2 regions of the Gordonia sp. YY1 genome follow, and region 2 is predicted to be linked to the other one. Evidence: predicted binding sites of a transcription regulator. Region 2 holds the regulator's gene; the other holds the start of a gene.

Region 1 (14,949 bases), on a different contig from region 2:
GGTGTTCCCGATCATCCTCATCGTCGCGGCGGCGACGACCTATGAGCTCGTCGGCCGAACACTGCGACCAGTGGAGGCCATCCGGACCGAGGTTGCGGAGATTTCGAGATCCGGTGTGGCGCGACGGGTTCCGGTCGCCGACACGGACGACGAGATCGCCACGCTCGCGGTGACGATGAACGAGATGCTCGATGCGCTGGCCTTCGCCCGCGAACAGCAGATCAGGTTCGTCGGCGATTCCTCACACGAACTGCGAAGCCCGCTCGTCACCATCCTGGGATTGCTGGAGCTCGCCGTCCGGACAGGTGAACCGATCGATTCCGCGACGGTGTCCACACTCCTGCTGCCCGAGGCCCACCGCTTGCGCGACCTCGTCGACGACCTTCTTCTCCTGGCCCGTGCCGACGAGTACGGACTGCGGCCCTCATTCGAGGAAGTGGATCTCGACGACATCGTCAACGACGAGGTCACCCGGCTCGATCTCACCACCGACCTCGAGATCTCGGCGACCGTGCTGCCGGTTCGTGCACTCGGCGACCGCGACCAGCTCGGCCGCGTGGTACGGAATCTGTGCGACAACGCCGTTCGGCATGCCCGTTCCGCAGTGACGGTGACCATGGCCGTCGACCCGGAATGGGTGACGATCAGTGTGGCCGATGACGGGCCGGGTATTCCTGTCGACGATCGTGCACGCGTCTTCGACCGCTTTGTGCGGCTCGACGATTCGCGAGATCGCCGGGGCGGCACCGGACTCGGCCTCTCGATCGTCGACGAGATCGTTCGTGCACATCACGGCACCGTCACCGTGCTGGACACCGACGGCGGAGGCTGCACCATCGGGGTGTCGTTACCGCTGCGGGCCGATCAGGTCGAGGGGTCACCGCCGTTGTCGGCGAGCCGATAGCCGGCGCCGCGGACGGTTTCGATCGCGCGAACCCCGAAAGGGGTGTCGATGTGTCGGCGGAGGTAGCCGACGTACACCTCGACGATGTTGTCGTCGCCACGGTAGTGCTCGTCCCACACCGCCCGCAGGATGTCGGTCTTGCTGACCACGTTGCCCTTGTGACGTATCAGGTATTCGAGAACCGCGAATTCTCGGGCGGTGAGGCGGATCGGTGTCTCCCCACGCCGGACCTCTCGTCGCGCCGGATCCAGCGAGAGCGATCCGGCCTGCAGGATGGTCGGTCGTTCCGGGGCGCCGCGCCGTGCGAGTGCGCGTAATCGCGCGGACAGCACGACCAAGGAAAACGGTTTGACCATGTAGTCGTCGGCGCCGAGATCGAATGCGTCCGCCTCGTCGTACTCCCCGTCCTTGGCGGTGAGCATGAGTACCGGGGTCCACACACCGCGGTGCCGCAGCTCTCGGACGAGTTCGTAGCCGTTGAGACGCGGCATCATGATGTCGCTGACGATGACGTCGTAACTTCTGGCACAGGCGGATTCGACACCCGCGACGCCGTCGGCGGCGGTGTCGACGGCCCAGCCCTCGGCCCGCAGGGTCCGCCGCAGGGTCTCGGTGGCCCGCGGATCGTCCTCGACGACCAGTACGCGCATGTGCTCCAGTATCTGCCCGGACTCGGTCTGCCCGACGTGATTCACGTGTTCGTGCGTGTCATGACCAGGCGGCGCGGGAGCCGGAATCGCCGGTTCGGTAGACGATGTACAGCGACCCCACGGCCACCACGATCAGCGCGACCCCCAGGACGAGTGCAGTCACCCGCTGCGAGAGTTTCGCCGATGCCGGGATTCTCGTGTGGATGGTGGCCATCACCCGCTCGTCGTGAACCGCCCACCAGAGGACGGCGAGTGCGAACAGCGGACCGACCCAGTAAATGACCTGTTCGCCGAACCCGGCGTGGTGTTCGATCGCGGGATTCGGACCCACGCGCTCTTCCAGCGATTCTCCGGCAGTCGTGGTGAGTGGAACGGAGATCAACGCGGCCAGAGCGACCAGGGGAGTGAGGATTCCGAGGCGGGCCCGTGCCGCCGGCCAGCACACCCCGATGATCGCCATCAGGGCGGTGAGTGGGACCAGCACCACGACGACGTGGACGAGGAGCGGGTGAATGGGCAGGCCGTTGATTGTGTTCACGCTGCGACGGTAGCCCGGCGATGTTGAAGGGTAGCTGAAATGCCGAACATGTCACATCCGGTGATACGACCCGTCGTTCGTGCGTGCGACCTGCCCGTGTCGGATGAGCCGTTCGAGGTGCAATCCGGCCGTGCGGCGCTCGACGGCATCGACGAAGGGCATCTGTACGTGAGGTCGGTATACGAGCCGGTGCCCGACGATCTCGTCGAGTCGCCGGGGCCGGTCCAGGAATTCCAGCAACCGTTCCTCGCGCCGGTGGATGACGCCCTCGTACGCTTTCAGGTGTTCTCGAAAAACTCTCGCGCCCTCCACGACTCCCTTCTGGTGGAAGGTGCCGTACCACCGGGCCTCGACCTCGCGGACGCGCGCGATGGAGGCGAGGTAGTCGTCGACGCTGCTGCCGACGTCGCCGTACATCGGGCCGAAGCGAGTGAGGTCGATGTCGGCGATGTAGAAGAAACCGGTCGGTTCGACGAGGACGCCGCAGTGTCCACGGGTGTGGCCGGGGAGGTGGACGACCGTCGCGGTGATGTCCCCGAGATCGAAGACGTGCCCGTCGCCGACGCCGCGCGCGTCCGGAAAGCCGGGCGTGAGTGCGAAGGTGTCACCGATCTGGGCGTCGACCGCGGCGCGTTCCTCGGGCGTGAGTCCGTAGCCGTCGAGAAGGACCTGGAGTGAACGAACTCCGCCGACTTCGTCGTGATGCGCATACTTCGCGGTGTCGAAGTGGCGCAGGCCGGCGATGTGGTCCTCGTGCGCGTGGCTGATCATGACGGCATCGGCACCGACGGGGTCGTGGTCGACGTCGAGGGAGGGATCGAGGACCAGCGTCGCCTCGGAACCGTGCACGACGACGGTGTTTCCGTACGGGAACGCTCCACCGTGCGTGGATGCGAGCACGGTCACCTGGTCGAAGCGGGTTTCGGTGAAGCGCGACGCCGTGGTCATCTGGTCTGCCTACCCGCGCGGAGAGCGAGATGTCAATGACCGCGCTCGCGCGGGGTCGCATCGTCGTCGGGAGGGTCGGTCATGCCACGTGCGGTCAGAGGCAGGACGATCCACGCCATCGAGAACACGACGAACGTGCAGCACCCCGCCACGACTGCCGGTACCGGACCGGCGGTCGCACCGAACACCACGGTGATCGCGCCGGACAGCGCCAGCCCGAGGAGTGTCAGCCCGGCGAAGGCCATGTAATGCGCGAGGGCGACGATGAGCGCGAGCTGGTGCCGGCGGAACAGCGCGCGGTGCAGTGCGACCGGTGCGGCGAGCAGGATGGCGGCGCCGACCGCGAAGGACACGGTGATCAGGTAGACGACGCGCAGGCCACCACCGAGGTCCTCGAAGCGGCTCTGGAACGGCATGGTCAGCAGAAACCCGGTCAGGATCTGCACGCCGGTCTGCACGACACGCAGCTCTTGTAGCAGGGAATTCCAGTTGCGGTCGAGGCGCTGGGTCTCGGTTTCGTCGCGTTCAGCGCGGTTCCACGCGGCATCGTCGGCGCCGGGATGTCCGGTGGGAGGTTCGGTGTCCGTTGGATGGGCCACTGTCTCATCCTCGCATCAGCGGGGACGAGAACCGAGTCGGTTGAGCTGCAGTGCCGATTACTTGCCGTGATCCCTGGCAAAAGGCCACGAGGCGGAGGACCATCGGTCCATGGCCACGTCCCTGGATGAAGTCACGAAGTCTCAGGTGGGTTTGCTGCGGTGGACCGACATGCACCGACGGGTCCGCGCGTTTGTCGACGGTCAGGTGGTCGTCGACTCGGCCGAACCGATCCAGGTCTGGGAGCCGTATCGGGTGGTCGGGTGCTACGCGGTGCGAACCGCGGACATCGCCGCCCCACTCGAGCATCACGTACCGACGATGCCGGGCGCTGATCACCCCCCGATCCTGACGCCGGCGCATCCGTTTTCGATGCACACCGCGCCCGGCGCGGCCTACGACATCGGGGCCGACACGCGGACGCTGGTCGGAGCTGGGTTTCGGCTCGACGACCCTGATCTCGCCGACTATGTACTCCTCGACTGGGACGCGTTCGACGAATGGCGCGAGGAAGAACAGATCGCGATGGGTCATGCGCACGACCCGTACAAACGAATCGACTGCCTCGCCACCAGCAGGCACATCGTCGTGCGCATCGGGGACACCGTGCTGGCGGAGAGTCACAACCCGACGCTCCTGCTGGAAACACACCTCCCGGCGCGGCACTACATCCCGCGCGAGGACGTCCGGATGGATGTCCTGCAACGCTCCGACACCGTCACCGTGTGTGCGTACAAAGGTCAGGCGACGTACTGGTCGGCGGTGGTCGGCGACGAGGTCGTTCCCGACGTCGCCTGGACCTACACCGATCCGCTGCCCGACGCCGAACCGGTGCGGGACCTGATCTGCTTCTACGACGAGCGGGTCGACGTGCAGATCGACTGACTCACGCGGTGAAGGTCGGCGGATCGGCCGGCCGTTTCATCTGCGCGAACGTCGTGCCGGCGATGGCGACGAGCGAGGTGTACAGGGTCTCGGCCTCATCGCCGGTCGGGATGTCGGCGAGCACCGGTCCGAAGAAGTAGGTGCCGTCGATGCCGAGGATCGGGCTGCCGCCGTCCTCGCCGAGCGATTCTTGGCTGCGTTCGTGGGACGCGCGCACCGCGTCGTCGAAGGAGGCGTCGTCCATGGCGTCGGCCAGCTCGGCCGGGAGTCCTGCCTCGGCCAGCGCCTCGGCGACGACCGTCGGGGTCACCTCGTCGCCCGCGAAGTGGATACGTCTGCCGAGCGCAGAGTAGAGCGGCTCGATGACGTCGGCGCCGGCCTTGTCGGTGGCGGCCGCGACGACGCGTCCCAGCCGGAGTGCCGTCTCGAGTCGGCGGCGCTGTTCGTCGGAATCCGGCTCCTCGTCCTCGTTCAGGATCGCGAGACTCATGAGGTGCCAGTCGACATCCGCATCGTGGGCGTTCGCGCGGTCGAGGAGCCAACGCGACGCGGCCCAGGCGAAGGGGCATACCGGATCGAAGTAGAAGTCGAAGTGGGTCATGGGGGCGGCGTACCCAATTCGGCCGGGTTCGATACGTGAGGTGTCAGCGGATCGAGTACCGGATCGGCAGGTGCTTGAGCCCGCCGACGAACACCGTCGCGGCCAGTTCGGGTTCGCCGGCCAGCTCGATCGAATCCAGTCGCGGGATCAGTGCGCTGAACAGACTTCGCATCTCCATCCGCGCCAGCGCTGCGCCCAGGCAGAAGTGCACGCCGTAACCGAACGCGAGGTGCTTGTTCGGGAAGCGTCCGACGTCGAAGGTGAACGGGTCGTCGAAGATCTCTTCGTCCCGGTTTCCGGAAGTGTAAGCGAGATAGACGGATTCGCCCTTGGCGATCGGTACGCCACGCACCGAGGTGTCCGCGGCGGCCGTGCGCATGAATTCCTTGACCGGCGTGGTCCAGCGGATCATCTCCTCCACCGCGGTGTCGATGAGTTCGGGGTCGTGGCGGAGGCGGTCGAGTTCGTGGGGGTTCTCGATGAGTGCGCGCAGGCCTCCGGAGATCGCGTCCTTGGTGGTGTCGTGGCCGGCGCTGGCGACGATCACGTAGTAGGAGGCGGTGTCGACGTCGGAGAGGGGCTCGCCGTCGATCCGGCCGTTGGCGATTGCCGATGCCAGGTCGCCGGTGGGATTCGCGCGCCGGGAGGCGGTCAGTTTGCTGAAGTAGTCGAAGAAGTCCAGCAGCGTCGCCATCCGCTCCTCGAGCGTGGTGCCGCGCTGGTACTCCTCGTCGTCGGCGCCGAACATCTCCTGGGTCAGCTGGTGCATCCGGGGGAAGTCCTCTTCGGGTAACCCCAGTAACGACAGGATGACGTACAGCGGAAAGTGGATGGCGATGTCCTCGACGAAATCGCATTCCGGACCGATCTCGGCCATCTTGTCGACGTAGCGTTTCGCCAGTGCGTCCACCTGGACTTGTAGCTCGCGCAACGCCTTCGGCCGGAACCAGTCCTGGCCGATCGCCCGCACCTTCTTGTGGTGGGGGTCGTCCATGTGGATCAGGGTGCGCAACCCCGCTCCGGACTCGAGCTGCGACTTGGCGAAGTCGTCGGCCACTGCGGTCACCAGCACCGGGCGGGGCTCGCTGAGCCAGAGGTTGTTGTCGCGCTCGATGTCCATGATGTCGGCGTGTCTGGTGATCGCGTAGAACGGCCGGTAGGGGGCTTTGTCGACGTAGGCGACCGGGTTGTGCGCCCGGAGGTGGGCCATCGCCGCGTGGAGTCGCGGCTCGTCGGCGTAGGCCGTCGGATCGGCGAATACGTTGGCGGCCTCGTCGGTCATGCTCGTGCTCACCGATGGCGTCCTTCCGTCGAACGGGTGCTTCTCGCTTCGAGTGTCCGATATCGCCGTGTTCCAGATCGGCAGATTGGTGAACCCGACCGATTTACGCTGGACACATGCCCTATCGGGTTCTGGCCGACGGCATAGCGGTCCTGCATCTGCTGTTCCTGCTGTATCTGACGTTCGGTGGGTTCATCGCCTGGCGGTGGCCACGCACCGTCGTGCTCCACCTCGCGGCCGTGGGGTGGGGACTCGCCTCGGTGGGCTTGGGGCTGTGGTGCCCGCTCACCGATGCCGAGAACTGGGCGCGGCATCGTGCCGGCGAAGCGGGGCTGCCCTCGACCGGGTTCATAGACCACTACCTGACCGGGGTGATCTACCCCGATTCTGCCCTCGGCCTGGTGCGCGGGTTGGTCGCTGCCGTGGTCGTTGCGTCGTGGGTGGGGCTGTGGTGGCGGGTCCGGACCCGTCCGCGCCGCCGCAGCGTCGCTGGTTCGCGGTAGAGGAGCCACCTGCAGCTAGCGCGTGTTCGGGCGAGGTGGCGATTCCGGGGGACTCGAGCCCGGCGGTAGCGCACGGCGAGGTCTCAGCAGGGGGAGCATCCACTCGTAGACGGTGTCGTCGTTGAGCAAGGTGAAGTGGTGGGCGCCGCCGATGTGGAACCCGTCGTCGACCTCGAATCCGAGGTGCCGCTTCCGATCTCGGCCACCGCCGCTGTTCGTCATCACCAATCCGTCGCCGACGATACGGCCGAATGGGTGATCGGGTCGTCGGGTCACGGTCGCCGTGACGTAGAGATGCCGCGCGCCCTTCATGAGCGGTGGGTAATCGACCGCGGGCTGTAGAAAGGCCTCCGGGTCGGTGTCGCGCCACTGCTCTTCGGTGACCGTCCCGTGGAACAGGTCGCGGACTCCGGCACTGCGCCGACCGAGCAGCGCGCCGAATGGACGGCTGGTCGGCCACAGGCGCAGGGCCGCCGTCGCCCAGTGAACCCCTCGTGCCAGGGGCGCGCCGAGGTGCGGCGTACCGAGGCACACCGTCTGTCGAACCAGGTGGGGCCAATACGTATCGACGGCGGCGGCCTGATGGCACGCACTCCGGATCACCAGTCCGCCCATCGAGTGGCCGATGAGGGTCAGGTCGGTGACCGGCACCGGCCACGACAACAGCAGGTCGGCGAGCAACTGTGCGAGATCGCGGCCGTTGTCACTGATGTGTCGTCCCGAGTTGTACCGGATCATGACCTCGGTGCTGCCGAGGTCATCGGCCAGGCGTGCGCCGTAGGTGGGTCTGCCGCCGAGCTCCCACGCGAACTCGGTCTCCATGAGGCCGTGCAGGAACACCGTCAGGTGCCCGGTGGCCCGGGGGAAGGCGCCCGCCAGGTCCTCCGGGGTGATCGGAACGATCGCGCCGTCGACACGGACGGCGGTCTCCGGAGCCAGGGGTGACTGCTCAGCGGTCAGCTGATCCCCGATCAAACCGTCGAGGATGCCGATCGCCACGGCGCCGCGCTTGTCCTCGGACGGCACCCCGCCGTGGCGGTAGGCGAGCGACTCGGCCAGGTCGCCGACCACATCGACGGACGAGACGATAGCGGAATAGGTGGACGTGCTGATGGCGTCGTGCATCATCTGGGCGGGACGGACCCGGGGACCCCAAGCGGCGCGCAGGCCGCCGAAGACGGTGTCGGCAATGGATGCGTGCACGGTTGCGATTCCTGTGACAGCTCTGCCCAGCTCGGTTCGGCCCAGGGCCGCGAGTGCGGGCATCTCGCGATCGCGAGGGTGATCTGCCGACATGAGTTCAGTGTACGTTTGTAAACTGATTCCGGGTGCAACGCGTACAGACGGAAGACGCAGTGGACGAAACCGGTTCGTTTCTCGGGGATCGTGCCTATCATCAGCGGGACGATCGACGGTCACGGCCCGGCGTGGCGCCGTTTCCTCGGTGTCGCCTGGCCACGGCGGGAGCACCGGTATGCAGTTGATGGACCCGATGGAGGCGGCCTTGATGAGCGCCGAGACGCTCGTCAACCCGATCCACGTCGCTGCGCTGATGATCTTCTCTCCGCCCGATGATGCGGGGCCGGGCTTTGTCGACGATCTCTATACGCAGGGACTCATCGCCACCGACGCGGTTGATCCGCGGCTGGCACGCCGCCCGCACATCGGCGTCGACACGCTGGGGCTGTGGACGTGGGAACAGGTCGAGGTCAATGTTGTCGATCATGTTCGGCGCCTACACCTCCCGCCTGGAGGCGACGATGCCGAACTGTGGCGTCTGATCGGCGATCTGCACGCGCAGGGGTTGTCACGATCCCGGCCGCTGTGGCAGGCGTACTTGATCGGTGGCCTGTCCGGCGGGCGGTTCGCGTTCTACATCAAGATCCATCACGCGCTGGTCGACGGGGTGGCCGGCATGCAGATGATCGCCGACTCCTTGAGTGGGGACCCGGACAGGCGCGACCTGAAACCCTTCTACGCCGCCAGCGTCCATTCTCCGCGGGTCGCGTCGCCGGCGAAACCGTCATCCGGGCCGCACCCGCTCACGGCCGTCCGGTCGGCCGCGGGTCTCGCGAAGTCGTCGCTGGGGTTTGCCCGAAGCGTCGTCGGTGGGCAGCGCGATCTGCTGGTCGGGGCGCTGCAAGGTAGGGTCGGCCTGCCGTTGAGTGCACCGTTCGTCCGGTTCAACGGCCGAGTGGGCCCGGACCGGGCGGTCGTCGGCGCCACCTTCGAGCTCAGTCGGGTACGGGCGATCCGCGTGGCAGCCGACGTCACCGTCAACGATGTGCTGACCGCGGTCATCTCCGGGGTGTTACGCGATTTGCTCGCCGAGCGGGGCGAACTCCCGAGGCGCTCGCTCGTCGGTCTGTGCCCGATCTCGGTGCGGGTGCTCGACGATCCGGGACAAACCGCGCGCAGCAACGCCTTCGGATTGGAAACATGCTCCCTGGCAACCGATGTCGACGATCCGGTGGAGCGGCTCGCGACGATCCACCGGGCCATGGACTTTGCGAAGAAACAGGTCGCAGCCCACGGCGGGGCTGCATCGCTGGCCTTGGTGGTGCCGAATGTCGCGCAGAGCGTCGTGACCGCGTTGCTGCCTTTCGGTCCCAAGCGGCGCACCGGATACAACCTGCCGATATCCACCCTCCGAGGTCCCGCTGAAGAGATGTACTACAACGGCGCCCGCCTGGACTCGCTGTTCCCGATCTCGACGGTGTTCGCCGGTCTGGGTCTCAACATCACCGTCTACTCGCACGGGGACAAGGTGTCGTTCGGCTGTGTCGCCGGCCGCGAGATGCTGCCAGACGTAGAACCGCTCATCCCGCTGGCGGAGCGTGTGCTGGCCGAACTCGAGACCGCTTACGGGCTCGCGTCGGGCTAGGTGCGGAATCGCGCGATGGTCCATTCCGTGATGGTGGCGCGGGCTTCGCCGCTTCTCGCGATCTTCGCAGGATCCCTGGCCGAAGACCCGGAAGCCGCCTACCAGGCTGCGCAGAGAGCGGGTCCCGATATGACGCAGTTCACATCTATATCGAAGCTGAGCGGAATGTACTCAACTTTGTTGGCGTTGCATCCTCCGTATGGCTCATACTTGAGCCTGTTGGACTAAAGAGAAAGGTGCACGCGAGTGGACAGCTTCACCCCCACCACGAAGACACAGCAGGCATTGAGCGCTGCTGTGCAGGCGGCGGCCAGTGCTGGCAACCCCGATGTGCGACCGGCCCACATCCTGGTGGCGTTGCTCGATCAGTCCGACGGCATCGCGTCGCCACTGCTCAAGGCAGTGGGCGTGGACCCGTCGAGCGTTCGTGCGCAGGCCCAGGGACTGGTCGATCGCATGCCGACGGTGGCCCAGGCCAGTGCGACGCCCCAGCTTTCCCGCGAATCGATCGCGGCCATCAGTGCAGCTCAGCAGCTGGCCGGTGAACTCGACGACGAGTACGTCTCGACCGAGCACGTCGTCGTCGGTCTGGCGACCGGTGACTCCGACGTCGCCAAGTTGCTGCACAACGCCGGCGCGACCCCGCAGGAGTTGCGGGACGCGTTCGTCGCCGTACGCGGCAGCGCCCGGGTCACCTCCGAGGACCCGGAGTCGACCTACCAGGCACTCGAGAAGTACTCGACCGACCTGACCGCGGCGGCCCGCGAAGGCAAGCTCGACCCGGTCATCGGGCGCGACACCGAGATCCGGCGTGTCGTGCAGGTGCTCAGCCGGCGGACCAAGAACAACCCGGTCCTCATCGGTGAGCCCGGCGTCGGCAAGACGGCGATCGTCGAGGGCCTGGCCCAGCGCATCGTCGCCGGCGACGTGCCGGAATCGCTGCGCGGCAAGACCGTCATCTCCCTCGACATGGGTTCGATGGTCGCCGGTGCCAAGTACCGCGGCGAATTCGAGGAGCGGCTCAAGGCCGTGCTCGACGAGATCAAGGGATCGGCCGGACAGGTCATCACCTTCATCGACGAGCTGCACACCATCGTCGGGGCCGGTGCGACCGGCGATTCCGCGATGGACGCCGGCAACATGATCAAGCCGATGCTCGCCCGTGGTGAGCTGCGGCTGGTCGGTGCCACGACCCTCGAGGAGTACCGCAAGTACATCGAGAAGGACGCCGCACTCGAGCGTCGCTTCCAGCAGGTGTACGTCGGCGAACCGTCGGTCGAGGACGCCATCGGTATCCTCCGCGGCCTCAAGGACCGGTATGAGGTGCACCACGGCGTGCGCATCACCGACTCCGCATTGGTCGCTGCGGCAACACTTTCCGACCGCTACATCACCTCGCGATTCCTCCCCGACAAGGCCATCGACCTCGTCGACGAGGCGGCGTCGCGGTTACGGATGGAGATCGACTCGCGCCCCGTCGAGATCGACGAGGTCGAGCGCATCGTCCGCCGGCTGGAGGTCGAAGAGGTTGCGCTGCAGAAGGAAACCGACGCGGCGTCGAAGGAGCGGCTCGAGAAGCTACGCGCCGAACTGGCCGACCAGAAGGAGAAGCTCAACGAGCTCTCCGCGCGGTGGCAGTCGGAGAAGACCGCGATCGACGCGGTACGCGACCTCAAGGAGGAGCTGGATCGTCTTCGCGGCGAGGCCGATCGCGCCGAGCGCGACGGTGACCTCGGGCGCGCGGCCGAGCTGCGGTACGGCCGAATCCCGGGCCTGGAGAAGGAACTCGAGGCCGCACTGGAGAAGACCGGCACCGATCCCGGCCAGGACGTGATGCTGCAGGAGGAGGTCGGACCCGACGACGTGGCGCAGGTCGTGTCGTCGTGGACCGGAATCCCGGCCGGACGCATGCTCGAAGGTGAGACCGCCAAGCTGCTGCGCATGGAAGACGAACTGGGGCAGCGCGTCATCGGTCAGAAGGCCGCTGTCGAGGCCGTCTCCGACGCGGTGCGTCGTGCACGCGCCGGTGTCGCCGACCCGAACCGGCCGCTCGGCTCGTTCATGTTCCTCGGCCCCACCGGTGTCGGCAAGACCGAGCTGGCCAAGGCGCTCGCGGAGTTCCTGTTCGACGACGAGCGGGCGATGGTCCGCATCGACATGAGCGAGTACGGCGAGAAGCACAGCGTCGCAAGGCTCGTCGGTGCTCCCCCCGGTTATGTCGGGTACGAGGCCGGTGGTCAGCTGACCGAGGCCGTGCGTCGTCGCCCGTACACGGTGGTCCTGTTCGACGAGATCGAGAAGGCCCACCCGGACGTGTTCGACGTGCTGCTGCAGGTGCTCGACGAAGGCCGACTCACCGACGGCCAGGGACGGACGGTGGACTTCCGCAACACCATCCTGATCCTGACCTCGAACCTCGGCGCGGGTGGCGACAAGGATCAGGTCATGGCGGCGGTGCGCTCGGCGTTCAAGCCCGAGTTCATCAACCGGCTCGACGACGTGGTGATCTTCGATGCTCTCAGCCCCGAGGAGCTGGTGGCGATCGTCGACATCCAACTCGGACAGCTCAAGAAGCGGCTGGCCCAGCGTCGCCTCGACCTCGAGGTGTCGCCGAAGGCCAAGGAATGGCTCGGCGCACGTGGATTCGATCCGCTGTACGGTGCTCGTCCGCTGCGCCGGCTGGTGCAGCAGGCCATCGGTGACCAGCTCGCCAGGCAGTTGCTGAAGGGAGACATCCGCGACGGCGACATCGTTCCGGTGAACGTCAGTGCCGACGGGGAGTCGTTGGTGCTCGGCTGAGTTCAGATCTAGAGAGGGACCCACCCTTCGGGGTGGGTCCCTTTGTCGTGGTTCCAGTCGACGACTCCGATTACCTGGGCTTCGACGCGGCGCCTCGCTGCGCTCGGTGCCGGCTCAGCCGGCGGTGGGGCGCACGACCGCTCGGTGCCGGCTCAGCCGGCGGTGTGGGCGCACGACCGCTCGGTGCCGGCTCAGCCGGCGGTGGGGGGCACGACCGCTCGGTGCCGGCTCAGCCGGCGGTGTGGCGCACGACCGCTCGGTGCCGGCTCAGCCGGCGGTGGGGCGCACGACCTCTCGGTGCCCGGCGTCGAGGCGGCGGGTCCAACCCCGGGCGTCGAGGTGTTCGAGCAGTGGGATCATCACGCGTCTCGTCGTGGAGAGCGCCTGGCGGGCCTCGCTGGTCGTGAACGGCTGGTCGAGCGCGGCGAGGGTCCGCATGGCCAGCGCCGGCGCGGTCGGCAACAGCACCACGCCGTCGCGTAATCGCAGGATGCGGCCGGTGCGCTCGGCAGCCGCGAGCTCCCTGGTCCCCAGGCCGAGCGCGGAGAGATCGTCCGCCTCGGGAGCGCGGAACGGCTGCTCGGTCAGACGGCGCTCCAGGGCGCTCATCGCTTCGTCGGCGTCACCGAGATCCGGGACATGGCCCGGGATCGAGAGATGGCCGTCGGACGACGCGAGTCCGGCGTCGGCGATCACCGTCGGCAACAGTGCTCCGTCAGGGAGATTCAGCAACGAAGGAACCCCTGACGTCGACAGGCCGGCGGACATGGGCTCACGCTCATGAACTCCGACGACCGCGTCATGCAGGCGCCGGGCCCATGCCGCGCAGGTGGATACGTCGACCCACCACTCGTCGATGACACGAACCCCCGGCGGTGGCGTCTCACCGTCGTGGACGAGGCCGAGCCGATGCAGATCCGGAACGCGCACGGCGCCACGTCGGGCAACCTCTTCCGCGGCGCCGCCGTCTTCACTCATCCCGGCCAGGACGGCGGTCCGGCGAGCTGAGTCGCCGCGGCGACGGAGCCCGGGCGGATCGGGGTGCAGGACGATCCCGCCACCGACGATGCGCTGACCGGGGTTTCGCAACACGAGACGATCACCCCGGGACAGTGGCACGGCACGTGCGAATGTCAGGCGTGCGTGGTCGGAGTCGAAGCGGCGCAGGCGGGCTGTCAGTGCAGCGGTTCCGATGTGGACGACGAGGTGCTCGGGAGCATCGTCGAACGGGACGCCACCGACGCGGCGGATGTCTGCCTCGACCGACGAATGCCAGGCTCCCGGAGTGACGAGAGCGTCTCCACGCGCGAGGGTCTCGACGCCGACACCACGGAGATTGACGGCGACCCGGCTGACCGGCGCCGCGATCGTGAGAGATGTTCCCTCGCTCTGCAATCCGCGGACATCGACCGACCGGTGCCCGTCGGGGCCCACCAGCTCCATGGTGTCACCGACCCCGATCGTGCCCGAAGGCAGCGTGCCGGTGACCACCGTGCCCGCCCCGGTGCGGGTGAAAACGCGGTCGATCCAGAGGCGGACGCGCCCCGACGTCGAAGGAGATGGCGTCTGCGCGAGGACCGTGTCGAGGGTGCGGCGCAGTTCATCGAGGCCACGCCCGGTGGGAGCGGAGGTCACGACCGCCGGCGCCTCGGCCAGTCCGGTCCGGGCCAACTCGGCACGGGCGGTGGCGATCACGTCATCGATGTGATTCTCCTCCGCGCGATCCGCACGCGAGATCACCAACAGCCCGTAGTCGACACCGAGCGCGGCGAGCGCGTCCCGGTGATCGTCGGACTGGGCACTCCAGCCCTCGTCGGCGGCGACGACGAACAGTACGACCGGCGCGGGACCGAGTCCGGCCAGCATGTTGGGGATGAACCGTTCGTGACCGGGGACATCGACGAAGGCGACATCTGCGCCCGATGGCAGTGTCGTCCAGGCGAATCCGAGGTCGATCGTCAGACCGCGGCGTCGTTCCTCCTCCCAGCGGTCCGGCTCGATACCGGTGAGTGCACGCACCAGCGTCGACTTGCCGTGGTCGACGTGCCCCGCGGTGGCCACCACGTACTTCGCGCGAGACCTCACTGGTCGGCCAGCGCCTGCTTGATCGCGGCGAGGACCCTCGCGTCGTCGGCCTCGGGGATGCAACGCAGGTCGACGAGGCAGGCGGACTCGTGTACGCGCGGCAGGACGGCGGGGTCGCCGAGCCGCAACCGCTGCGCGGCGCCCACCGGAAGACGCACCGCCCACCCGGGTACAGGTACACCCGGCGCGCCCCCGCCGCCGACCCGTCCGTCGTGTTCGACGACAGGGAAACCGGTTGCGGCGCCCAGACTCTCAGCTCGAATGCGGAGGCGG
Region 2 (14,949 bases):
CGAAGGCGTTCTGGTCCGCGATCTTCGGTCTCGCAGTCCAGAAGGCCGCCACCGGAGCCGATTTCGGCTATCGGCTCGAGGACGCGGTCGCGGTGATCTTCACGAACCTGCAGATCCCGGACCGGGTTCTGGATCGGCCACTCGTACCCACGTCCCAGGAGGCATGATGTCCCAGTCCGCAACGCACATCCATCCGCAACCCCACCTCACCCACGAGGTGTTCAACCAGTCCGCGCCGCGGGTGGACGTCAACGAATACGAACTCGACACCGTCCTGACCGAGGCGGTCGCCCGCCACGACGGCGCCTGGGGCGACGCCGAGCTCCGCGAGATCGGTGCGCTCGTCGGCAGCGAATCCTTCAAGCACGACGCCCATCTCGCCAACACCGTCACCCCCGTACTGCGGACGTTCGATCGCTGGGGCCACCGCATCGACGAGGTCGAGTACCACCCGGCATATCACCGGATCATCTCCGCCTCCATCGCGCACGGTGCCCATACCCGTTGCTGGGCCGACCCGCAGCCCGGGTCGCACGTCGTCCGCGCGGCGGCCTTCATGCTGTTCGGTCAGATCGAACCGGGCCACGCCTGTCCGGTGTCGATGACCCATGCGGTCATCCCCTCGCTCGAACTCCAGCCCGACGTCGCCGCGAGCTGGGTGCCGAAGGCGTTGTCCCGCAGCTACTCCCCCGATCTGAGCGCCACCAAGGAGTCGGCGATATTCGGTATGTCGATGACGGAGAAGCAAGGTGGCTCCGACGTCCGCGCCAACACCACGGTCGCCGTCCCCGCCGGGACCGGCGGACAGGGCGCCGAGTACCTCCTCACCGGGCACAAGTGGTTCTGTTCGGCGCCGATGTCCGACGCATTCCTCGTCCTCGCCCAAGCGCAAGGCGCTGGCGGCGAGGGACTTTCGTGCTTCCTTCTCCCACGGATACTGCCCGACGGGACCCGCAACGTCTTCCGCATCCAGCGACTCAAGGACAAGCTCGGCAACAAGTCCAACGCCTCGAGCGAGATCGAACTCGACGGCACCGTCGCCGTGATGGTCGGCGAACCGGGACGCGGCGTGCGCACGATCATCGAGATGGTCGCGCAGACGCGGCTCGACTGCGTCCTCGGTTCGGCGGCCGGCATGCGGCAGGCGGTCGCCGAGGCCGTGTGGCACGCCCGCCACCGCGCCGCCTTCGGCGCGACGCTGGCCGACCAGCCGGCGATGACCGCCGTATTGGCCGATCTCGCACTGGAATCGGAGGCCGCGACCACCACCGCGATCCGGCTGGCACGCGCCCACGACGAGGATGCCGATCCCCAGGAACGGGCCTTCCGCCGGCTCGCGACCGCCGTCGCCAAGTACTGGATCTGCAAGCGCGGACCCCACCACGCCTACGAGGCGCTGGAATGCCTGGGCGGCAACGGATACACCGAGGACTTCCCGCTCGCCATGCGCTACCGCGAACAGCCGGTGATGGCCGTGTGGGAAGGCTCCGGAAACGTCATCGCCCTCGACGTCCTGCGCGCGATGACCCGCGAACCGGAGTCGGTGGCCGCCTTCGATGCCGAGGTGTCACTCGCCCGCGGCGCCGACCGCACTCTCGACGCCCACCTGGACCGGCTCCGCGACCAGCTCGGCGAACTGTCGCGCCTCGGCCCGGCCGACGCCCAGCGCAGGGCCCGGTCGACCGTCGAGGCGATGGCCCTGGCGCTCGAGGCGTCACTGCTGGTGCGGCACAGTCCGTCCGCCGTCGCCGACGCCTTCATCGCCAGCCGGCTGGGTCCCGACCGCAGCTTCGAGTACGGCGCGCTTGCCGACGGTGCCGACCTCGCCGCGATCCTGGAGCGTCACTGAGGTCCACACCCTTCCGCTCTCACACAACACCTTCCGCCGCGGCCAGGATCTGTCGGCGTAGCGTCGACGCGGTGTTGGGCAGCCACATCGCCCGGACGGGGGCGAGCGGCGGATCGGTGAATTCGATGATGCGGATGGAGTTCGCATAGATCCAGCCGGGTTCGTTGGTGACGAACGCGCAGGCTTTCGGGTGTGCGATCACCGCGGTGTGCGGTGGCGTACCCAGGAGCGTCGACAGGATGATCCGCGGTTCGAATCCCGCACGCCGACACAGTCCGACGAGGATGTCGGTGTACTCGTATTCGTGCTCGGGGCCCCACACGACGATCTCGTAGTCGGCGAGGTCGGCCATGTCGACGTGAGCGTGCGCGGCGAGCGGGTGATCACTGCGCACCGCGAGCCGGAGTTCGTGCTGGGTCGCGATCGTCGTCGCCATGTCCGGGGGCGCCGCCACACCGCGGCCCAGTGCCAGATCGATCGAGCCCGACAGCAACTCGTCTCGCATGAAGTCGGCGAACACCGGGCGCACCGTGATCGGTATCGAGGGGTCGGCGAGGACGACGGGTTCGATGATGCGGAACACCTCCGACGACGCGAGGTCTGGTGCGTGGCCGATGACGAACGGTGCCGGCGACCCGGAATTGACGCGCCTGACCTGGGTGGCGAGCTGTTCGCCACCGGCCAGCAGCGGCACCGCGCCGCGGTAGAGCGCCTCCCCGGCCGGCGTCGGCGTCAGGCTGCGGCGCGACCGGGAGAACAGCTCGACACCCAACTGCCGCTCGAGTTCACGAATCGCCGACGACAACGCCTGCTGGCTGATGAACAGGGTGTCGGCCGCGACGCGAAGGCTCGGAGCTTCCATGACGACGACAAACATTCGGAGTCGACGCAAGTCGATATCGCGGAGTCCGGCGTCCCCAGAACCATTCATCAACCTTCTCCTGTCAGTTATCCAGATTGATGTGATTGTAGGTTGACCTTTGACCCAATATGCTCATTTCTGCATGGCGTCGTATTCAGATGTCAGTCGCGTTTGGGCTACCTGCTGAGGTCCCCCCGCGGAGGGGACGGGAGGACCTCGGCAGGTGCTTCCCACTCATATCTTCCTGCTTTCGCTTCTGCGACCGGGCTTCGGCGAATATTTCTCGCGCTGATGAAGTATCGTTAACGCCCCTCTAGACTTCGCATTGTTCGCCACACCCTCATTTCCGGAGCTCGATCAGGTGGAAGAAACGGTCGGCCGTTCGCCGAGATCCAGACCGTTGAGCGGGCTCGGTGGCGACTCGCTCACCGCTGAGATCGCACGAGGCGGGCAGCTCTACGACGAAACGCATCACGTCCTTCGGCAATTACGACTGCGCGAACGTCATATCCGCTACACCATCGCCGGGCTGGTACTGATCTTCGGCGTCGTGGGGGCACTCGGGCTCTTCACACCGAGTGGTTCGCAGGGGTCGGTATGGCGGTCACTGATCCTCGGCACCGCTGCCGCCACCACCGTTCCCACCGCGATGGCGGTGAGCCGAGTTCATCTGGGCGAGATGTGGTGGACCAAGAAATCACACGTCCGAGGATTCAACAACGTATTCGTCGCCTACGCGGACATCGGAGTGGCGGTGTGTCTGTTCGCCATCGCCGACCCACGTCTCGCGTTGTACTTCTCGGCGCTGTTCGCCGTGGTGGGTTCGTACAGCGCACATTTCGTGCGGGCACGCGTCGTGTATCTCCACATGGCTTTTTCGAGCGCGGTGACATGCACTCTCGGCATTCTCGCGTGGCACGACGGCGTTCCGCCGGTCACCGCGTTCTCCGCGACGCTCGCGCTGCTCGTCGCCGTGAACGGGACCGTCACCCTCCACCACGGTTACACCTCCGATCTCCAGCGGACCCTGAAACATCAGCTGCGGATGGCCAACACCGATCCGCTCACCGGATTGCTGAATCGCCGCGGATTCATCCTGGCGACGTCCACGCTGTTGCGCCGGGGGCAAGGGGATCGGTTCGCACTCCTCATCGCCGACGTCGACCGCTTCAAACGGATCAACGACGACCACGGCCACGGCGTGGGTGATCTCGTACTGCAGCAGGTCGCCGAGATCCTCCAGGGAGCAGTGGACGAGCCGGCGGTCGTCGCCCGGCTCGGTGGGGACGAGTTCGCGATCGCGATGCGGCTCGACGAAGCCGCGGCGCGTGCCGTCGCCGAAGACATCCGGGCTCAACCGATCGATACCGAGGACGGCGAGTGGGCGACCGTGAGTCTGGGTATCGCGGTGGGTCCGCTGGACCGCGACCAGATGTCCGACGTGGATGCAACCGCACGGATTCGACGCGACCTCGCCCTCGCCGACGATGCCCTGTTCTCGGCCAAGGCGAAGCGCCGCGGCAGCTATGCCGTCGTGCTGACCACGTCTACAGGATCACGCCCGGATTGAGGAGCCCCTCCGGGTCGAGGGCGTTCTTGATGAGCGCGGTCAGCTCCATCACGTCCGGTCCCACCTGGTCGGGCAGCCAGCCCTTCTTGAGGCGCCCCACGCCGTGCTCGCCGGTGATGGTGCCACCGAGTTCGATGGCGAGGTCCATGATATGACCGAACGCGGTCTGCGCACGGCCGGCCTCGGCGGCGTCGGTCGGGTCGAAGACGATCAACGGGTGGGTGTTCCCGTCGCCGGCGTGCGCGATCACCGAGATCATCACCTGATTGTCCGCGGCGATCTTGGCGACGCCGTCGATGAGATCGGGCAACGACGGCAACGGCACGCCGACGTCCTCGAGGAGCAGCGACCCGAGCTTCTCCACGGCCGGGATGGCCGCGCGCCGGGCGGCGGTGAACGCCTCCCCCTCGGTGGGATCGTCGGTGGCGAAGACCTCACCGGCGCCGTTCGTCTCGAAGGCGTTCCGGATGAGTTCGACCTCCTGGGCGCCGGCCGCCCCGGGTGCGTCGGACTGGGCGACGAGCAGCGCGCCGGCGTCGCGGTCGAGCCCCATGCGCAGCATGTCCTCGACCGCGTTGATGGCCACCGAATCCATGAATTCGAGCATCGCCGGACGGATCTCGCCGGTGACGGCGAGGACGGCACGGCTCGCGTCGTGGACCGAGTCGAAGATCCCGACGACCGTGCTCGCCGGCCCCTGGGGTGGCAGCAGCCGCAGGGTCACCTCGGTGATGATCCCGAGGAGTCCCTCGCTGCCGACGAAGAGTTTGGTCAGCGGGAGGCCTGCCGAGTCCTTGAGCTGTTTGCCGCCCACTCGCACCGCGCGGCCGTCGGCCAGCACCACCTGCAGGCCCAGGACGTAGTCGGTGGTCACCCCGTACTTCACGCAGCACAGTCCGCCGGCGTTGGTGGCGACGTTGCCGCCGATCGAGCAGATCTCGAACGACGACGGGTCCGGCGGGTACCAGAGACCCTCGGCCGCCGCCGCGGCCTTGACCTCCGAGTTGAACAGCCCGGGCTGCACGACGGCGGTCCGCGTCGCCGGGTCCACCGCGATCTCGCGCATCTTCTCGGTGGAGAGCATGATGGCGCCGTCCACCGCGGTCGAGCCACCCGAGAGGCTGGTGCCGGCACCCCTCGTGATGATCGGCACCCGGTTCTCGTGACACCAGCGAACCGTCGTCTGAACGTCTTCGGTCGAGGTCGGGCGGACGAGTGCGAGCGGGGTGCCCGCGGTCGGGTCCAGGGCACGGTCCTGGCGATACCCGGCAAGGATGTCGGGGTCGGTGATCACCATCCCATCGGGCAGCGCGGCGGCCAACGAACTCGTATCGGCACTCATACGTTCAGCGTATTCTTCGCCGCCCGGACCGCGGTTTCACTTTGACACACCGGCCGGTCGTCGCCGGGAAGGCGTATCAATGAGATCGTGAACGACTTCAACACCACCATCATCAACGAGTTCCGCACCAACAACGGACATGTCGAGACCGCAGGGTTCGGGAAGAACCTCGTCCTGCTGCACACCGTCGGCGCCAAATCCGGTGAGCCGCGGATCAGCCCGCTGTTCGGTCTCGCCGACGACGGCTCCTGGCTGGTCATCGGGTCCTTCGCGGGTTCCCCGACGACGCCGGCGTGGGTGCACAACCTGAGGGCCCACCCCGACTCGGTTGCCGTCGAGGCCCCCGCCGTCGACGGCATCGAGCGTCACGACACGCAGGTCACCGAGATCACCGACGACGACTGGGATGAGGCCTGGGCGAAGTTCACCTCGTTCACCGATCAGTTCGTCAAGTACACCGAGACCGCACAGGGCCGAAGGTTCCCGATCTTCCGCCTGACGCCGACGGCCTGACCGCGAGCCCGGGTCCCGACACCCCGATCGTCGCACCGCTCCGACCGGTCGTCGTCGCCTTACGCTGACAAGGTGTTCGAGGTTGGCGAATGCGTGGCCGGCTTCACCATCGACGAGTTCCTCGGCGGGGGTGCGAGTGCCGACGTCTTCCGTGCCCATCGCGACGACGGCAACGGGCCCGTCGCGCTCAAGGTGCTGCACCCGAACGCCTCCGACCACGGCCGGGTCCGCGAACGGTTCGAGCGGGAGTCCGGGATCGCCTCGCTGCTCGACCACCCGCACATCGTGCGGATTCGCGCGCACGGCGAGATCGCCGCGCCGCCCGGGTCTCTCGGCCCCCACCACCTGCCGTCGATGTGGCTGGCGATGCAGTACGCGCCCGGCCCGTCAGCCACTGCACTCGTGCCCGGTCGCACCGACGAACCCCACGTCGACACGATCCTGCGGGTCGCCGCACAGATCGCCGATGCCCTCGACCACGCCCACCGCCAGGAGATCCTCCACCGCGACGTCAAACCCGCCAACATCCTGCTCTCCCGGCCGGTCAGCCCCGACGGCGACACCCCCGCACCGGTGGACGCCTATCTCTCCGATTTCGGGATCGCCCAGTTCCTCGACGACACGAGGCCACTCGCCCGGAACGGGCGGGTGCAGGGTTCCATCGGGTACGCCTCACCGGAACTGCTTCAGGCACAACGTCTCTCGCCGGCCAGCGACAACTACTCCTTCGCATGCAGCCTCGTCGAGATGTTCACCGGCGAACCGCCGTACCCGCGACACACGTCGTTCGCGATCACCTACGCACACATCAACGACGAGCCGCCCCGCCTCACCCGACGCCGGCCGTGGCTCCCGTCGGCGATGAACTCCATCTTCGCCAAGGCGCTCGCCAAGTCGCCGCAGGACCGCTATCCGACGTGTACCGAACTGGTCGACATACTGGTCCGCCTCATGCGCGACGTGCCCGTGCCCGAACCGACCCGCTCACGAAGGTGGGGGCGTCCGCGTCACCTGTGACGAGATCCGACACGTCACGCGTCGTCGAGCTTGTAGACCCGGACCGCGGTGTCGCGGAAGATCCGTCGCAAGGCCTCGTCTCCCCATGGCGACGCGCAGTCGACGAGGGCTCCGACGAGTACGTCGATCGCGGCGTTGGGCCGGTCGATCGGGTAATTGGACCCGAACATGACGCGATCGGTACCGAAGTGGTTCACGACGTGTTCGACGAACGGACAGATCATCTCGGCGAGTGTCGTCTGCCCGCCGATGTTGCCCCACCGTTCGTGGCCGTAGCCGAGGACCGGCATCGCGAGACCGGAGAGTTTCACCACCACATTGCGATACGACGCCAGGGTGGTGATCCGTTCCCGCCATAGCCGCCAGATGTCCGCGCGCGCGGCGGCCGTCGCGCCCGTGCGAGTCCCGATCGGGCCGAAAACCCCGGCCGGCATCCCGAAATGATCGAGCACGATGGTCGTGTCCGGATACTCCCTCGCCAGCACGATGACGTCGTAGAGCTGATGGGAGTAGACCGCCGCCTCGAAGACGAGCTTGCGCCCCGCGAGCTCGGCGAAGCCGTCGAGGAAGGCGGTCGACGACAGGATGTTGTCGGCGTCGCCACCGTCGCGGACGCGTGGATCGGGGTGACGCGTCGCCACCAGCCGGACGCCTCGGACCCGCGGTGAGACGATGAGCTGCTGGTCGAGTGTCTCGGCGAAGTCGTGGTCCCGTGGATCACCGTGGGCGACGATCGCTCCGAGACGGGGAGCCCCCGCCTGACCGAACGGGAGGTCCTCCAGATAGCGCGTCTCCTCCACCGCGGTGCTGTGGGCGGACGCCTGTTCCCCGGCCGGAAACGCCTTGCGCCAGTGCGACTCGACGTGCACGACGGTGTCGATGGGCACACCGACGACCGTCGGCACGAGTGCGGCATCGGTGGCGTACTGCCGCGGCCCGTAGGGACGCGCGACCGTTCGCGGTGTCAGCACGAACTCGCGGTCGGCGCGCGAGGCGACGAGCGGAAACACCCGGTCCCCCAATCGGGGGACGAACCCGTACAGGCGCGACGAACGGGTTGCGGCCCAGGGAGTGCGCCGCAGATTCCAGTGCTGCACATGCGCGTCGACGATGGCCGGGAGGACACCGTCGAGGGACGTCATGCTGGTACCTTGCCATACCGGATCACAGTCCGACATACGATGGCGGATCCTGAATTCTGTCGGGTCGAGAGGCTAGTGTTGGGTCTCTTGGAAGAGGCGGGGACGAACGCCGACGGAGGTTGTCCAGAGAGAATGGCGAGCCACTCACGCCACACGTTGCATCAGCTGCGAACAGCGGTGAACCGGCAGCCCGACCGGTTCGCGACCAACGTCTTCACCCGGATGTTCGCGATCGACCCCGACCTCCGGGACCTGTTCGGCGTCTCGATGGCCGCACAGCAGATCGCCTTCCATCGCGTGATCGACCACGTCCTCGAAGCCATACCGGCAGAATCCGGCCACGCCGACCTCGTCGAGTTCCTCGCCCAGCTCGGTCGCGACCATCGCAAGTTCGGCGTCGAACCCGAGCACTACCACGTGATGTACTCGGCGCTCATGGGCGAGTTCGCCAGTCTGATGGAGGGGTACTGGGACTCCGAGGCCCAGCAGACGGTCTCCCAGGCGATGATGCTCGTCACCGGCGTGATGCGTGGGGCGGCCGAAACCGCCACCCATCCGGCGCGGTGGACGGCAGAGGTCGTCGAGAAGTACCGCATCAGCCGCGACCTCGCCGTCGTACGACTCATCGCGCACGCGCCACTGACATTCATCGCCGGCCAGTACCTCGAGGTCCACATCCCGCAGTGGCCGAAGCAGTGGCGCAACTTCTCGCCGTCGATCCCCCCGAATCCGGCCGGTGAGCTGGAGTTCCACGTACGGGCGATCCAAGGTGGGGCGGTCAGTTCGGCGATCGTCAGCGAGACCAGCGTCGGGGATGTCTGGACGCTGTCCCAGAGTCACGGCACGTTGCACGTCGACCGGGATCAGCCCGTGCTGATGGTCGCCGGCGGTACCGGTCTCGCCCCGCTGCGTGCGCTGCTCATCGAGATGTCCAAGCGCGCGGACTCGCCGCCGACCCACATCTTCTACGGCATGCGCCATCCCGGCGAACTCTACGACCTCAGTGTGCTGCGGCGGATCGCCGCCACCAATCCGTGGTTGCAGGTCACCGCGGTCTCGGAGGAAGAACGCGACCCGTGGTGGATCAGGGCGGTGGCGACGCCGGCCGAACTCGGGATCGAACACCGCATCGGCACCCTCGCCGACGTGGTTGTCGGCGCCGGGAACTGGGAAAACCATCAGGTGCTGATCGCGGGGTCGGCGCAGATGATCGAGGCGACCCGGCGACAGCTGATCATCGCCGGGGTGCGGGCGAGCCGCATCCAGCACGACCCCGTCTACTGACCCCGGGGCGCTGATTCTCCCGGCGCCGGCACCTCGATGGTGGTCGTCTCCGTCTCGGTGATCGTGGCAGCCGACACCTCTTCGGTCACCGTGGTCGTCCGGGTGACCGGACGCGGCGTGCTGGTGACCGTCGTGGTGCGGGCCTGCGGCGTCTCGGTCTCGGTCTCGGTGACCGTCGTCGCGTCTGCGGTGACGGTCACCGCCGCAGGGGTCTCGGTGACCGTCACCGGAACAGCTTCGGGGGTGGCCCTCTCGGCGGCCAGGATCAAGGTCAGCCCGACGGCGCCGAGGAACACCGCGGCGCCGATCGCGGCGCCGACGAACCACCAGCGTCGCCCCGTCGACACCCGCGTGGCCCCCGCCGGGGCCGACAGCGCCACCAGGGCGGCGTCGGCCGCGCCGATGGCCGACGCGAGCGGGGGGTTTGCGGCGACCGTGACGGGTCGCTGCGCCGCGTACTCGAAGGCGGGAGCGATGCCGGGCATCTCCGCGCCGGGTCCCACCACGATGATGGAGGTGATGTCGCGACCGCGCGGGAGCTTGGTGACCGCCGTCGCCAGAGCGGACGCCCCGTCGGGATCGGTGACGGGCGCGAGCCGGTTGGTGGTGAAGTCGGCGGTCCCGAGGACCGCACCCGACGTCGTGTCGACCGTAGCCACAGTGGTACCGGCCGCCGGGGCGGCATCGCGATCGAGGTCCACGACGGCCACGACGCCGCCTCGGGTGGCGTGGGTGCAGGCGATCTCGGCGAGCGCCGAGGCGTATCCGGTGACGACGACGCGGCGATGCCAGGATTCGCCTGCGGCGTCCGAGGCGAAGGCTTGCGCCAGGTGCTTGCGGACGTCCTCGCGAGAGGCGGAGACACCGATCTGGTCCACCACGACCGGAACCGAATCGACGAGTACGATGATCGCGGCCTCGACCGCGGGGGCCGAGGAATCCGGCAGGTCGACGAGATTGCTCGCCAGGATGTGCCCGTCGGCGTCCCGCACGACGGACGCGATCTGGTCGTCGACGACGGATATCCCGAGAACCACGGATCCGGGCAGTCCCCCACCCGCCGGATCTTGGGTCATCGTCACCTCCACATCGACGTTTGCCCATGAAGCCTAGCGGCTGTTACGCGATCCGTGGCAGCCGGACCGTCGCGGAGTACCTCGCCAGACCGACTCGGCCGGATGCTGGGTGTATGCGGCGTCGCGCACCGCCTCGTCGGTCTCCAGCCCCGCACCGAGCGCACCGCCGACCGTGGCGAGCGAACACGTCAGCCACGCGACCTCCAGGTAGTCGGTGATCCCGGGATCGTGGCCGAGTGCATCGCCGAAGACCTGCGGGACCACCAGGCACAGTGCGCCGGCGGTCGCGAGTACGAACAGAGCCGCATAGAACGCCGCGACGCCCAGCACGACGGTGATGACCGTGACGGTGTTGAACAGGACGATCTGTTCGCGCGACTGCCGCGACGATCCCCGCTCCCACAGGTCGGCGCCGATGATCAGGGTGGCGGTGATGGCGACGATCGAGCCGACGGCGACGCCGGTGAGCCGGACCCATCCGAAGGTGTCGGCCAGCAGCCAGATGTCGGCGGTCACCAGTGCGAACACGCCTGCGGCGATGGCGCCCGTGAGCGCACGGGTCAGCCCGAGCGCGAGGCGCCACGGCCGATTGGCGCGGACCATGCCGGTGAGGAGTCGGAGGTTGCCGGTCAGCACCCGGGCGGTGAAGGCGGTGCTCTCCTCGTCGGTGTCGGTGCCGAGCTGGCGGACGCGGTGCCGTAGCGGGGAGCGAGACGGCGACTTCTGATGCTCTCGGAGATCGTCCGCGTCGGCGCCGAGGAGCTGAGCGAGGAGACCGACCACCGTCCCGCGCGTCCGCTGACGCAGGCCGGTCGGACCGAGCGCGGGAACCGACAGGACCGCAACGCCGTGCACCGCGTTGGCATGGGCGACGACGGGGCGGCGTCCCACGTGTAGCGGCAGGTCGGTCAGGCAGACCACGAGGTCCCATTCCCGTTCGAGGAGAAGGTCTCTCGCGGCGTCGACGATCTGGGCGTCGGTCGCGGGCGGCTGCACCACGGACACCTCCACGACCTCGACCTGCCATCGGGCTCCGGGGAAGGTCGTCTGCACGTGCTCGATCAGATCCGCGTCGACGAGTTTGCGCGCGAGACCGATCGGCTGTCCGGGCGCGGCGACGACTCCGAGGACAACCGCCGGTTCGTCGCCGGATGACGACGCCTCGTCCTCGAACTCCATGTGGCGCCCTTCGTGTGGTGGTCGTCGCCCGGCGGCGACGAAGTGATCAGGCGGTGAATGTCTCGATCAGGGTGTGCTGTTCGACGGCCGAGGGAGCCTGCATCCCCGGCGCCTGCTTGTCGGAGTGCGACGCACGGAACGAGTCCGACTTCAGCCACGCCAGGAAGTCCTCCCTGGCGTCGAATTCCATCGTGGACACGTAAGGCAGGCCGTCGGCCTCCGGGCGCATCAGTGTCGCGCGCTGCAGGCCCGGGACGCCCTTCAGCGTGCTGCGCATCGACTCCGAGAACGCTTTCTCGAATGCCTCGGCATTCTCGGTGACATCGATGCGGTTGGTGATCACGAACATTCGTCGACTCCTGGACTCGGGTCTGATGGTCGCCGCCATCTTACCGACACCGTGTCGGCAAGAGGGCGGCAAGGTCAGCCGAATCGCTTCGCGAGCGCGCGCAGCGTGCCCTCGATGCCGTGACCGTTCTTCTTGTCGTACCCGATCAGTTCCATGATCTTCGGGATCTTGAGCGTCGAGTAATCGAAGGTCTCGGTGACCTGTGTGGTCGTCGGCGACGTGGACACCAGTTCCCAGCGCCAGCGATGGCCCATGGGGTGCTTCCATTCGACGACCTTGTCGGTCTCGACGTCGGTCGCGGTGGACGTGATGGTGTACGGGACGCCGAACTGCTTCATCCCCACACTGAATCGCGCGCCGGGGGTGAGCTTCTCCGGCCCCTTGACGGGTGTGTCGCGCACCGTGCCCGAACCGTCGAGTTCGTGATGCCGGTGCGGGTTGACGACGAGGGCGAAGACGTCGGCGACCGGCGCATCGACGACGATGCGCCGGGAGACGCGGTGCGGGCCCGTGTCAACGGTGGTAACGGTGTCGGATGCCATACATCCAACGTACGCGGGCCCTGCCGGTCGGTTCGCTCAGTCGACGGAACGCTTGCGCCGCGGCTGCCACACGACCAGCGCATTGGTCCGGGGCACCGGGACCAACTCGCCGCCGCGACGGTTCCGCGACGCGGCAACCTCGTCGGAGAGTTCACGGATACGCTGCTGGAGCGCCTCGACCTGATTGCTCAGATCGATGATCCGTTTGATACCTGCGAGATTGACGCCTTCTTCCTGCGAGAGACGCTGGATCTCTCGCAGGAGTTCGACGTCGCGGGAGGAGTAACGGCGTCCGCCCCCACTCGTCCGCTGCGGGGTGACCAGACCCAGACGGTCATAGGTGCGCAGGGTCTGGGCGTGCAATCCGGCGAGCTCGGCGGCCACCGAGATCATGAAGGTCGCGCCATCGGCGTCGAAGTTCTTGTGGCCGGCCATCACTCATCTCCCCCAGTTCGCCCGTGGATCGAATCCGCTTGCCCGCTCGGCCTGATCGTAGGCACGCATCGCCTCGATCGCGGCGTCGTCGAGCTTGTCCGGCACCGCGACCTTGACGGTGACGAGCAGGTCGCCTGCTCCGCCGGACCGCTTGGGGACGCCGCGGCCACGCACGCGGAGCGTCCGGCCGTCGGTCGTGTTCGGTGGGATCTTGACCCCGACCGAACCCTCGAGGGTCGGTACCGAGACCGTCGCGCCGAGAACGAGTTCGGAGATCCGCACCGGCAACTGCACGCGAAGGTCGTTGCCGCTGCGCGTGAACTGCTTGTGCGGGGTCACGTGCACGACGACGTACAGGTCGCCCGACGGCGCTCCGCGGCGTCCGGCCTCACCCTGTCCGGCAAGCCGAATCCGTTGACCGTCTTCGACTCCCGCCGGAATGCGCACGTTGATGGTGCGGGTCCGATTCTTCACGCCGCTGCCGGAGCAGTCGCCGCACGGGTCGTCGATCCGCGAACCGGTGCCCTGGCAGTCCTGGCAGGGTTCACTGAACCCGAACGCGCCCTGGTTTCGGCTGACGAAACCGGAGCCGTTGCAGTTGGGGCACACTCGCGGGCTGGTGCCCGGCTTGGCGCCTGAACCGTGGCAGGTCGTGCACGGGGACGGGCTGGTCACCCGCAGCGGGACCGTCGTACCGAGGGCCGCGTCCTTGAAGGACAGCGTGGTCTCGGTCTCGAGATCCTTACCGCGACGCGGACGGCTGGCCGTCGATGTGCGTTGGGTTCCGCCGCCACGGTTGAAGAGACCCTCGAAAAGGTCCCCGAAACCGCCGGCGCCTCCCCCGCTGGTCTGGGCACCGCCGAACAGGTCACCGAGATCGAAGTCGTTGCCACCGGTCGTGTAGGTCGTACCGCCGCCGGGGAAGCCACCCGGGAATCCGTTGCCGCCTCCGCGGAATCGTCCGCCGGCGAACATGGCCCGGGTCTCGTCGTACTCTTTGCGCTTCTCGGGATCACTGAGCACGCTGTGGGCTTCGGACACCCGCTTGAAGCGCTCTTCGGCCGCGGAATCGCCGGGATTGGCATCCGGATGCAGCTCGCGTGCGAGCTTGCGATAGGCCTTCTTGATCTCTTCAGCCGAAGCGTCAGAAGCAACGCCCAGGTCCTTGTAGAAGTCGTGTTCCAACCACTCACGTTGTGGAGCCACCAGACGTCACCTCCTCAAAAGTCTTTTTGTTGTCTGGATTGATATTTCGGTTGTGTTCGTACTCTCGCCAGAGAGCCCTGAGGTGCGAGGCGCGTGCTCTCGCTCCTCGCACCCCAGGGCCACAGACGGTCGATCTATTGTGCACCGGTCGGGTCGCCGGCGGGCTCCGGATCGGTGACCGTCACCATGGCGGTACGGATCACCTTCTCGCCCAGCCGGTAACCGCAGCGATACACTGCGCCGATGACGGGGTGGTCGCCGGTGCCGTCGTGCTGAACCGCCTCGTGGAGTTCAGGGTTGAACTCGTCACCCGGGGCACCGAAGGCCTCGAGGCCCTCGGTGTTCAGCACACCGGCCAGCTTGTCGGCGACGGCCCGCAGCGGACCGCTCTCGAGATCGCCGTGCTCACGGGCACGGTCGAGGTCGTCGAGAACCGGCAGGAGCTTGTCGATCAGGATCTGCTTGCCGTAGGCAACCGATCCCTGCTTCTCCTCGGCCGCGCGTCGCCGGAAGTTGGCGAACTGCGCGCGTTCCCGCTGCAGATCCGCCGTCAGTTCGGCGACCCGCGCATCTGGCGACGTCG

The links. Region 2 encodes HspR, which represses chaperone genes until heat shock. Its sites were predicted from a motif close to ANNTGAGTNNNNNNNACTCANNT; they were not measured.
Region 1: clpB (ATP-dependent chaperone ClpB) is a predicted target of HspR. The motif match lies at 9,947-9,969, and genes of this name have one in related genera.

Annotation. Positions count from the first base shown of each region.
Region 1 covers NZ_WXYI01000006.1:204,915-219,863, reverse strand. Annotated here, with positions in the region: gene BPODLACK_RS11065 (sensor histidine kinase) at 1-904, shown strand, start outside; gene BPODLACK_RS11060 (response regulator transcription factor) at 865-1,554, opposite strand; gene BPODLACK_RS11055 (DUF2231 domain-containing protein) at 1,613-2,092, opposite strand; gene BPODLACK_RS11050 (MBL fold metallo-hydrolase) at 2,144-3,040, opposite strand; gene BPODLACK_RS11045 (DUF6328 family protein) at 3,073-3,639, opposite strand; gene BPODLACK_RS11040 (DUF427 domain-containing protein) at 3,749-4,522, shown strand; gene BPODLACK_RS11035 (mycothiol-dependent nitroreductase Rv2466c family protein) at 4,524-5,123, opposite strand; gene BPODLACK_RS11030 (cytochrome P450) at 5,167-6,405, opposite strand; gene BPODLACK_RS11025 (DUF2784 domain-containing protein) at 6,522-6,908, shown strand; gene BPODLACK_RS11020 (lipase family alpha/beta hydrolase) at 6,924-8,204, opposite strand; gene BPODLACK_RS11015 (wax ester/triacylglycerol synthase family O-acyltransferase) at 8,383-9,792, shown strand; gene clpB (ATP-dependent chaperone ClpB) at 10,039-12,591, shown strand; gene selB (selenocysteine-specific translation elongation factor) at 12,859-14,676, opposite strand; gene selA (L-seryl-tRNA(Sec) selenium transferase) at 14,673-14,949, opposite strand, start outside.
Region 2 covers NZ_WXYI01000014.1:16,345-31,293, reverse strand. Annotated here, with positions in the region: gene BPODLACK_RS17020 (TetR/AcrR family transcriptional regulator C-terminal domain-containing protein) at 1-167, shown strand, start outside; gene BPODLACK_RS17015 (acyl-CoA dehydrogenase family protein) at 167-1,849, shown strand; gene BPODLACK_RS17010 (LysR family transcriptional regulator) at 1,869-2,780, opposite strand; gene BPODLACK_RS17005 (GGDEF domain-containing protein) at 3,112-4,281, shown strand; gene BPODLACK_RS17000 (FAD-binding oxidoreductase) at 4,259-5,623, opposite strand; gene BPODLACK_RS16995 (nitroreductase/quinone reductase family protein) at 5,711-6,136, shown strand; gene BPODLACK_RS16990 (serine/threonine-protein kinase) at 6,209-7,153, shown strand; gene BPODLACK_RS16985 (amidohydrolase family protein) at 7,168-8,295, opposite strand; gene BPODLACK_RS16980 (FAD-binding oxidoreductase) at 8,428-9,579, shown strand; gene BPODLACK_RS16975 (hypothetical protein) at 9,573-10,655, opposite strand; gene BPODLACK_RS16970 (hypothetical protein) at 10,689-11,834, opposite strand; gene BPODLACK_RS16965 (antibiotic biosynthesis monooxygenase family protein) at 11,881-12,183, opposite strand; gene BPODLACK_RS16960 (SRPBCC family protein) at 12,258-12,725, opposite strand; gene BPODLACK_RS16955 (heat shock protein transcriptional repressor HspR) at 12,762-13,160, opposite strand; gene dnaJ (molecular chaperone DnaJ) at 13,164-14,366, opposite strand; gene grpE (nucleotide exchange factor GrpE) at 14,501-14,949, opposite strand, start outside.